Saccharopolyspora erythraea: one gene and its partner. The protein of the gene in region 1 binds, or shares a complex with, the protein of each later gene. Links are inferred from orthologs where the notes say so. Each region holds a gene or a part of one and is shown on either strand. Other genes may lie near its edges.

Evidence for each region. Proteins that work in one complex are often made in the same cells at the same time.
Region 2: rplI (region 1) and rpmI share a complex: the UniProt entries of both Bacillus subtilis proteins name them as parts of the 50S ribosomal subunit. The link is inferred for Saccharopolyspora erythraea from one-to-one orthologs.

The regions. Positions count from the first base shown.
Region 1 is NZ_CP054839.1:8,185,273-8,189,988, reverse strand. The notes cover bases 731-3,714. They hold rplI (50S ribosomal protein L9), read left to right. Parts: upstream 731-1,988; coding sequence 1,989-2,441; downstream 2,442-3,714. Other genes in these bases: dnaB (replicative DNA helicase), read left to right, coding at 3,060-3,714; rpsR (30S ribosomal protein S18), read left to right, coding at 1,729-1,968; HUO13_RS36960 (single-stranded DNA-binding protein), read left to right, coding at 1,199-1,678; rpsF (30S ribosomal protein S6), read left to right, coding at 784-1,143. Also shown: HUO13_RS36970 (hypothetical protein), read left to right, coding at 1-619; more of dnaB, read left to right, coding at 3,715-4,716. UniProt on the Bacillus subtilis protein: Binds to the 23S rRNA.
Region 2 is NZ_CP054839.1:6,587,962-6,591,483, reverse strand. The notes cover bases 867-3,522. They hold rpmI (50S ribosomal protein L35), read left to right. Parts: upstream 867-1,925; coding sequence 1,926-2,120; downstream 2,121-3,522. Other genes in these bases: HUO13_RS29405 (TrmH family RNA methyltransferase), read left to right, coding at 2,598-3,452; rplT (50S ribosomal protein L20), read left to right, coding at 2,230-2,598; infC (translation initiation factor IF-3), read left to right, coding at 1,231-1,809; HUO13_RS29425 (DUF1844 domain-containing protein), read right to left, coding at 867-978. In the rest of the region: HUO13_RS29430 (LysE family translocator), read right to left, coding at 1-469; more of HUO13_RS29425, read right to left, coding at 649-866.

The sequences.
Region 1 (4,716 bases):
GGAGGGCCGCAACTTCTACTCCGGTGGGGACATCGCCCGTGCCGCCAAGCCCCGCATCGCCCAGCTCGGCCTGCCCGAGGACAAGGTCGATGCGGTGACCTGGCACTTCGGCAACCTGGTGAGCATCGGCAACGCGGTCACCGTCAACGCGGAGGCCCCAGAGGAACCGCCTCCACCGCCGCCGCCCGCGCCCGCCCCGGATCCGCAGCCGGCGCCGCCTCCGCCGCAGCCCGCGCCGCCCGAGACGCCGACCAGCGACGATGTGCAGGCCCCTCCTCCCGGCGCGCCGCTGCCGCCCGAGGCATACGCCACGCAGGGTGCCGCCGCGCCTTACCGGGCGGTGCCCGGCAACTACTCCTACGTGCCCGGCTCGCTGCCGCCGTGGGCGCGATACGGCCAGGTGCCCGGCTTCACACCCGACGTCGGCACCCTCACCAAGCCGTGGGCCGAGCAGCAGCAGAAGCAGCGCGAGCAGGAGCAGGTCCGCGCCGTCGGCAACGCCGAGGCCCTGCCCGCCACCGGCGGCGACCGCGTGGCCCTGCCGGTGCTGCTGGCGGCCGTCTCGATCGCCGGGCTGACCGCCGCGCTCGTGCGCACGTGGGTCCTGCGGAGGCAGTGACCAGGCTCCGCCGGTACGGCCTCGGACCGGGCGTGACCTGCGGCGTGAGGCCCCCGGTGAGGTCCGCCGGGCGCGCTTGCTACCTTTGAACGGTTCGTCGACGCGACGACCCTCCTGCCACGGAAAGCCCGTGGCCGTGAGTCCACAGGAGGTGAGTGGTCTTCATGCGTCATTACGAGCTCATGGTCATCCTCGACCCGAGCCTGGACGAGCGCACTGTCGCTCCGTCACTGGAAAACTTCCTCAACGTCATCCGCAACGACGGTGGCAGCGTCGAGAAGGTCGACGTCTGGGGCCGCCGCCGGCTCGCCTACGAGATCGACAAGCAGGCCGAGGGCATCTACGTGGTCCTCGACCTCAACAGCGAGCCGGCCTCCGTCAAGGAGCTGGACCGCCAGCTGAACCTCAACGAGACGGTGCTGCGGACCAAGGTCCTGCGCCGGGTTGTCGAGCCGCGCAAGGCGGCCCGCGTGGCCCGCGCCGCGGCCAAGGCGGCCAAGCCCCGCACCGAGGCGCCCGCCTGACCGGCGGACAGCGCAGCAGGCGAACCCGCATCTAGGAGACTGGAGTCCCCAGGCGATGGCTGGTGAAACGGTAATCACGGTGGTCGGCAACCTGACCGCCGACCCGGAACTGCGCTTCACCCCGTCCGGCGCCGCGGTGGCGAACTTCACGGTCGCCTCCACGCCCCGGACGTTCGACCGCCAGAGCGGCGAGTGGAAGGACGGCGAGGCGCTGTTCCTGCGCTGCAACATCTGGCGGCAGGCGGCGGAGAACGTCGCGGAGTCGCTCACCCGCGGCATGCGGGTGGTCGTGCAGGGCCGGCTGCGCCAGCGTTCCTTCGAGACGAAGGAAGGCGAGAAGCGCACCGTCGTCGAGCTGGAGGTCGACGAGATCGGCCCCTCGCTGCGCTACGCGACCGCGAAGGTCAACAAGGTCAGCCGCAGCGGTGGCGGGTTCGGCGGCCCCAGTGGGGGCGCCCCGCCCGCGGACGACCCGTGGGGTTCGGCCCCGCCTGCCGGTTCCGGCGGCGGGTTCAGCGACGAGCCGCCGTTCTAACGGCGCCACCCCGCACCAAAGACAGAAGTTTTCGCTCAGGAGGAAGACCGATGGCCAAGGCGCCCGTGCGCAAGCCGAAGAAGAAGGTCTGCGTGTTCTGCAAGGACAAGGCCGCGCAGAGCATCGACTACAAGGACACGACGCTGCTGCGGAAGTACATCTCCGACCGCGGCAAGATCCGTGCCCGTCGCGTGACCGGCAACTGCAGCCAGCACCAGCGCGACGTCGCCATCGCGGTGAAGAACGCCCGCGAGATGGCGCTGCTGCCCTACACCTCGACCGCTCGCTGATCGCTGGAAGGAGACACGTCGTGAAGATCATCCTCACCGCTGACGTGACCGGCCTCGGCGAGTCCGGCGACATCGTCGAGGTCAAGGACGGCTACGCCCGCAACCTGCTCCTGCCCCGCGGCCTGGCGATCGTGGCCACCAAGGGCGCGCAGAAGCAGGTCGAGACGATCCGCCGCACCCAGGAGGCCAAGCGGGTCCGCAACCTGGAGCACGCCCAGGAGCTCAAGCAGCAGCTGCAGGGCCTGGGCCTGGTCAACCTGACCGCCAAGGTCTCCAAGCAGGGCAAGCTGTTCGGTTCGATCACCGCCGCCGACATCGTCTCCGCGGTGCGCAAGGCCGGTGGCCCGAACATCGACAAGCGCTCGGTCGACACCCGCGGGCACATCAAGTCCCTGGGCAAGCACGCCGTCGACGTGCGACTGCACCCCGACGTCAAGGCGTCGGTCAGCGTTCAGATCTCCGCCGCGAGCTGAACGGACGCCGCCGGCAACCGCTGGCGGCGATCGAGCGGATGATGCCGGTCCCTCGGGCTCCGACCGGACCGGCATCCCGTGGCTTTTCGCGGATGGCGCCCCCGTTCTGGTCCTTCTTGATCCATCCGGGGGCGTCGTCACCCTGATGACGTAGTCGTGGTCACTCCCGACCTGGTAGACGAATCGCGTTCCGACACGCCGAAGAACCAACTCGCCCGCGACACGCCGAGAGTTTTCCCCGGATTTCTTCCACAGCTTGCACACAGCCGATGAGCTGGGGGTTCTGGTCGATCTTGACCGGTTGTCCCCAGGTTGTCCCCAGCGGTGCGGCGGCCTGGGGGACAGTTGTCCCCAGGCTTCCACAAGCTGTCCACAGGTTGTCCCGGGGTTTGTCCACAGCTCGGCTTGCCTGCTCCAAGCGGGCGATCTAGCTTCTCCGCGCGTGTGGTGACGCAACTGCGAGTGATCTTGAGCGCTCGCGCGCCAGACTGCGTCCGACGGCTGCACGGGTCGGCATGGGCGTCGTGCCCGGGCACATGACCTGTCGTGCGCACAGGTCGCCTCATCGCGTCGCGCCCGGCGCGGTGGTCCTCGAGGAGGTGTCAGGTACCGGTGACGTTGGCCGACGAACGAGGAGCCGAACCTTCCCCCGGCGGCGGCGGATCCGCGAACTACGACGGGTCGTTCGAACGGCAGCCCCCGCAGGACATCGCCGCCGAGCAGTCCGTCCTCGGCGGCATGATGCTGAGCAAGGACGCCATCGCCGACGTCGTGGAAGTGCTGCGGCCCAACGACTTCTACCGCCCGGCCCACCAGGCCATCTACGACTGCGTCCTCGACCTGTACGGGCGCGGTGAGCCCGCCGACGCGATCACCGTGTCCGCCGAGCTCGACCGCAGGCAGGAACTGCTGCGCGTCGGCGGCGCCCCGTACATGCACACCCTCATCGCGACGGTGCCGACCGCCGCGAACGCCGGCTACTACGCCGAGATCGTCGCCGAGAAGGCGCTGCTGCGGCGGCTGGTCGAGGCAGGCACGCGCATCGTGCAGCTCGGCTACCACGGCTCGGAGGGCTCACCGATCGAGGAGGTCGTCGACCGCGCGCAGGCCGCGATCTACGACGTCACCGAGCGCAGGACCAGCGAGGACTACGCCGCCCTCGAGGACCTCCTGCAGCCCACGATGGACGAGATCGACGCCATCGCCTCCCGCGGCGGCGAGTCCCTGGGCATCCCGACCGGCTTCAGCGACCTCGACGCAGTCACCAACGGCCTGCACCCCGGACAGATGATCATCGTCGCGGCCAGGCCCGGTGTCGGCAAGGCTTTGGCATTGGACACGCCGCTGCCTACGCCATACGGCTGGACGACGATGGGCGGGGTCCAGGTCGGTGACGAGTTGCTGGGTTCAGACGGGACCCCCACCACCGTTGTCGCCGCTACCGAGGTCATGGACGACCGACCGTGCTATGAAGTCGAGTTCTCCGATGGCTCTGTGATCGTCGCCGACGCCGAACACCAGTGGAAGGTCACCACCCGAGCCCGCCGCCGCCAGATCACCGAGAACAAGACGTCCCTGTACTGGGAGCAATCGGCCATCGCGCGAGTCCAGGCCGTCTATGAGCAATCCTTGGCCGAGCAGGACCAGCTCATCAGCTCCAGGGAAGCCCTTGCGCTGATTGGCGAGGAGTTCCGGAACACGCTCCACCGCATCGTTACCAAGGTGTGGCGCGGAACCAAGGAGCTTCGCCCCTTCTCTGGCCAGATGCGTAGTGGAACCGTTCCCACCCCGGTGTTCTCCAGGCAGGAGTTCCTGGGCGAGCTGTACGACTGGATCACTCGCCCGATGAACGCCTCCACCAAGGCGACGCACAGCGAGATCGCCACGACCAAGGACATCTTCGATCAACTGCGATGCTCGGACGGCCGGCTGAACTTCGCCGTGCCCACCACTGCTCCCCTGTCGCTGCCGGACAGTGAAGTGCTCGTTCCGCCCTACACGCTGGGCGCCTGGCTCGGTGACGGTCACTCGCGGGGTGCTCGGATCACGACAGAAGACCCGCAGATCCTCGTCAACATCGAAGATGAAGGGCTCATCGTCAAGCAGCAGGGAGAGACCGTCACCTACGGGCTCAGCCTCCCGGAAGTGCCGGGCACGCGGGAGTGCATTGTCTGCGGTGCGACCTTCCACCCGAGTTACCGGAGCGTGCGGGCTTGCTCCTACGCGTGCGCCGGGAAGGGGCGCTCTCTGGGGGTTCAGCCGGAACCGTTGACGT
Region 2 (3,522 bases), 1.6 Mb from region 1 along the record:
TCAGCCCCAGCGCGAGCATCTGGACCGGAACGTGACCGCTGGGGTGGTCGACGAACTGCGGCAGCACCGCTGACAGGAAGATGAGCGACTTCGGGTTGGCCACGCCGACCGCGAAGCCCTCCCACAGCGTGCGCAGGCCGCCGCGCGTGGCGGTCAGCTCGGGCATCGCTCCGGTGGGCGCCCCGCCGGCCCGCCACGCCTTGACGCCGAGGAAGACCAGGTAGGCGGCCCCGGCGAGCTTCAGGGCGGTGAACGCGACCAGCGAGCGCTCCACGACCGACCCCACGCCCAGGGCGATCGCCACCACGAGCACGCAGGTGCCGATCGCGTTGCCGAGCACGCTGGTCAGCGCGACCCGGCGGCCGTGGGCCAGCGCGCGTCCGACCACGAACAGCACGCTCGGCCCCGGCACGGCGATGATGAGCAGGGCCGTGGCGGCGAAAACGAGTATCCGGTCCGGGGAAACCACTTCAGCGCACCTCCGTCGCGCATGACCACCGCGGTCGCGCAGGGGTGACGTTAGCCGGGGTTCGGCCGGGTCCGCCTCCGGTGCCGAGCCCGCCAGTGCTCCGAGCCGTTCAGTGCTCGAAGCCGGTCAGCAAACCGGGCCGGTCAGTACAGCGGTCCGGGTCAGTGCAACGGGCCGGGTCAGTACACGGGGCCCGTGTACTTCTCGCCCGGTCCCTGGCCGGGGGCGTCGGGCACCGCGGAGGACTCGCGGAAGGCGCGCTGCAGGCTCTGCAGCCCGTCGCGGATCGGCCCCGCGTGCGGCCCCAGGTACTCCACGGCCGAGGTCACCAGGCCCGCCAGGGCGGTGATCAGGCGGCGCGCCTCGTCCAGGTCCCGCGACGGCGCGGCGTCGGGGTCGTCGTGGCTGAGGCCCAGCTTCTCGGCGGCGGCCGACATCAGCATGACGGCGGCGCGGCTGATGACCTCGACGCTGGGAACATCGGCGAGCTCGCGGACGTTGAGCTGCATGTCCGCGTCGTGGAACTGCTCGTCGCCGGCGTCGGCGGAGGGCTGGGTTGGCTGCCGTTCGGTCACGCCTGCTACCCTGGCACGAGCGACCAGCCCCCGCGCAGCCGGGGGCGGCAAAGTGGAGCCCCGCTCCCACCCGAGTAGCCGCATTCTTGAAGGCTTCCGGGTCTTGGTCCCGCCGGTGGCGCACGCGCCTCGGCGGAACGAACGGTATCGCCATACCGGTTCGAGGGGCGAGCTTCACGCGCCGCGGTGCAGCAGTGCAAGCCATCGAACCGAGGAGGCCCCATCAGCTCCGAGACGCGCATCAACGACCGCATCCGCGTGCCCGAGGTCCGGTTGGTCGGACCCAACGGCGAACAGGTCGGTATCGTCCGCATCGAGGACGCGCTCCGGCTGGCGCAGGAAGCGGATCTGGACCTTGTCGAGGTCGCCCCGCAGGCGCGCCCGCCGGTCTGCAAGCTCATGGACTACGGCAAGTTCAAGTACGAGAGTGCGCAGAAGGCTCGCGAATCGCGCCGCAACCAGCAGCAGACCGTCATCAAGGAGCAGAAGCTCCGCCCGAAGATCGACCCGCACGACTACGAGACGAAGAAGGGCCACGTGTCCCGCTTCCTCGGCCAGGGTCACAAGGTCAAGGTGACGATCATGTTCCGCGGTCGTGAGCAGTCGCGTCCCGAGCTGGGCTTCCGGTTGCTGCAAAGGCTGGCCGACGACGTTTCCGAGCTGGGCTTCATCGAGGCCAACCCGAAGCAGGACGGCCGGAACATGATCATGGTCCTGGCGCCGCACAAGACCAACAAGACCAAGCCCAAGGCGAACGCGTCGTAAGCCGCGGCGGGGCGCACGAGCCCGCCGTGTTCGACGGAACGCGCATGTGACCGGGCAGGGTCGAGCAGATCCTGCCCGGCTTCCATGCGAACCCCCGAAGAAATTGAGGATCGAAGATGCCGAAGAACAAGACGCACAGCGGCACTGCCAAGCGGTTCCGCGTCACGGGCAGCGGCAAGCTGCGCCGGGAGCAGGCCGGTCGTCGGCACATCCTGGAGAAGAAGTCCAGCCGCGTCACCCGCCGGCTCGAGGGCACCGAAGCGGTTGCCAAGGCCGACGTCAAGCGCATCAACAAGCTGCTGGGTCGCTGAGCCGGATCCCCATCCGCGCTCACGGCGGGCTCCCGGGCCCGCCGTGTGAATCCCAGTCCCACGCCCGGGCGGTCGCCCCGCCCCCGATGAGATCAACAGGACGGACCCCGTGGCACGCGTCAAGCGGGCAGTGAACGCCCAGAAGAAGCGCCGGACGATTCTCGAGTCGGCGAAGGGCTACCGTGGTCAGCGCTCGCGCCTGTACCGCAAGGCCAAGGAGCAGATGCTCCACTCGATGACCTACTCCTACCGCGACCGGAGGGCTCGCAAGGGCGACTTCCGGAAGCTGTGGATCACCCGCATCAACGCCGCGACCCGGCAGAACGGCATGAGCTACAACCGCTTCGTGCAGGGTCTCAAGGCCGCCGGTGTGGAGGTCGACCGCAAGATCCTGGCAGAGCTGGCCGTCAACGACTCGCAGGCCTTCGCCGCGCTGGTCGACGTCGCCAAGCAGAACCTGCCGGAAGGTGCGGCCTGATCGCCCAGGGCGCGCATTCGGCTTCACGACCCGGGACGGACGCTCCGCTGACGGAGCGTTCCTCCCGGGTCGTCGTCGCTCGCAAGCTCACCCGCCGCGCGGGCCGGGAGAAGGCGGGCGCCTTCCTCGTCGAGGGCGCCCAGGCCGTGCGCGAGGCGCTGGCGGCCCACGCCGAGGGCGCCACCGCGGTCCGCGAGGTGTTCGTCACCGATGACCCGCGCCACGACGAGCTGCTGGACCGGGCACGGGCGGCCTCGATCCCGGTGCGCCTGGTCACCGAACGCGCGGCAGCCTCGCTGTCGGAGACGGTGACCCCGCAGGGGCTCGTGGCCGTCTGCGACGTGCCCGCCACCGCGCTCGCCGACGCGCTCGCGGCGCGTCCCGCGCTGGTCGCGGTGCTGGTCGGGATCTCCGACCCGGGCAACGCGGGCACCGTCGTGCGGGTGGCCGACGCGGCCGGAGCGGGCGCGGTGCTGTTCGCCGGTGACACCGTGGACGCCTTCAACGGCAAGGCGGTCCGCGCCTCCACCGGCAGCCTGTTCCACCTCCCGGTGGCCCGCGAGCGCGACGTGAGCGCGGTGTTCGCCGCGTGCCGTGAGGCGGGCCTGCGGCTGGTGGGCGCCGACGGCTACGCCACCGACGACCTGGACTCCGCGGACCGCAGCGGTGCGCTGGCCGCACCGACGGCGTGGGTGTTCGGAAGCGAGGCCCACGGCCTGCCCGGCCACGTCACCGCCGAGCTCGACGGCACCCTGCGGGTGCCCCTCTACGGCCGCGCCGAGAGCCTGAACCTGGCGACCGCCGCCGCCGTCTGCCTGTACGCCTCGGCCCGCGCCCAGCACCGCGCGGGCTGATCGGCCGACGCCGCCGCCCGCCTGCCGGACCGCCCGGCGGCACACCTGCCGAGGTCCCGCCGCACCGCCC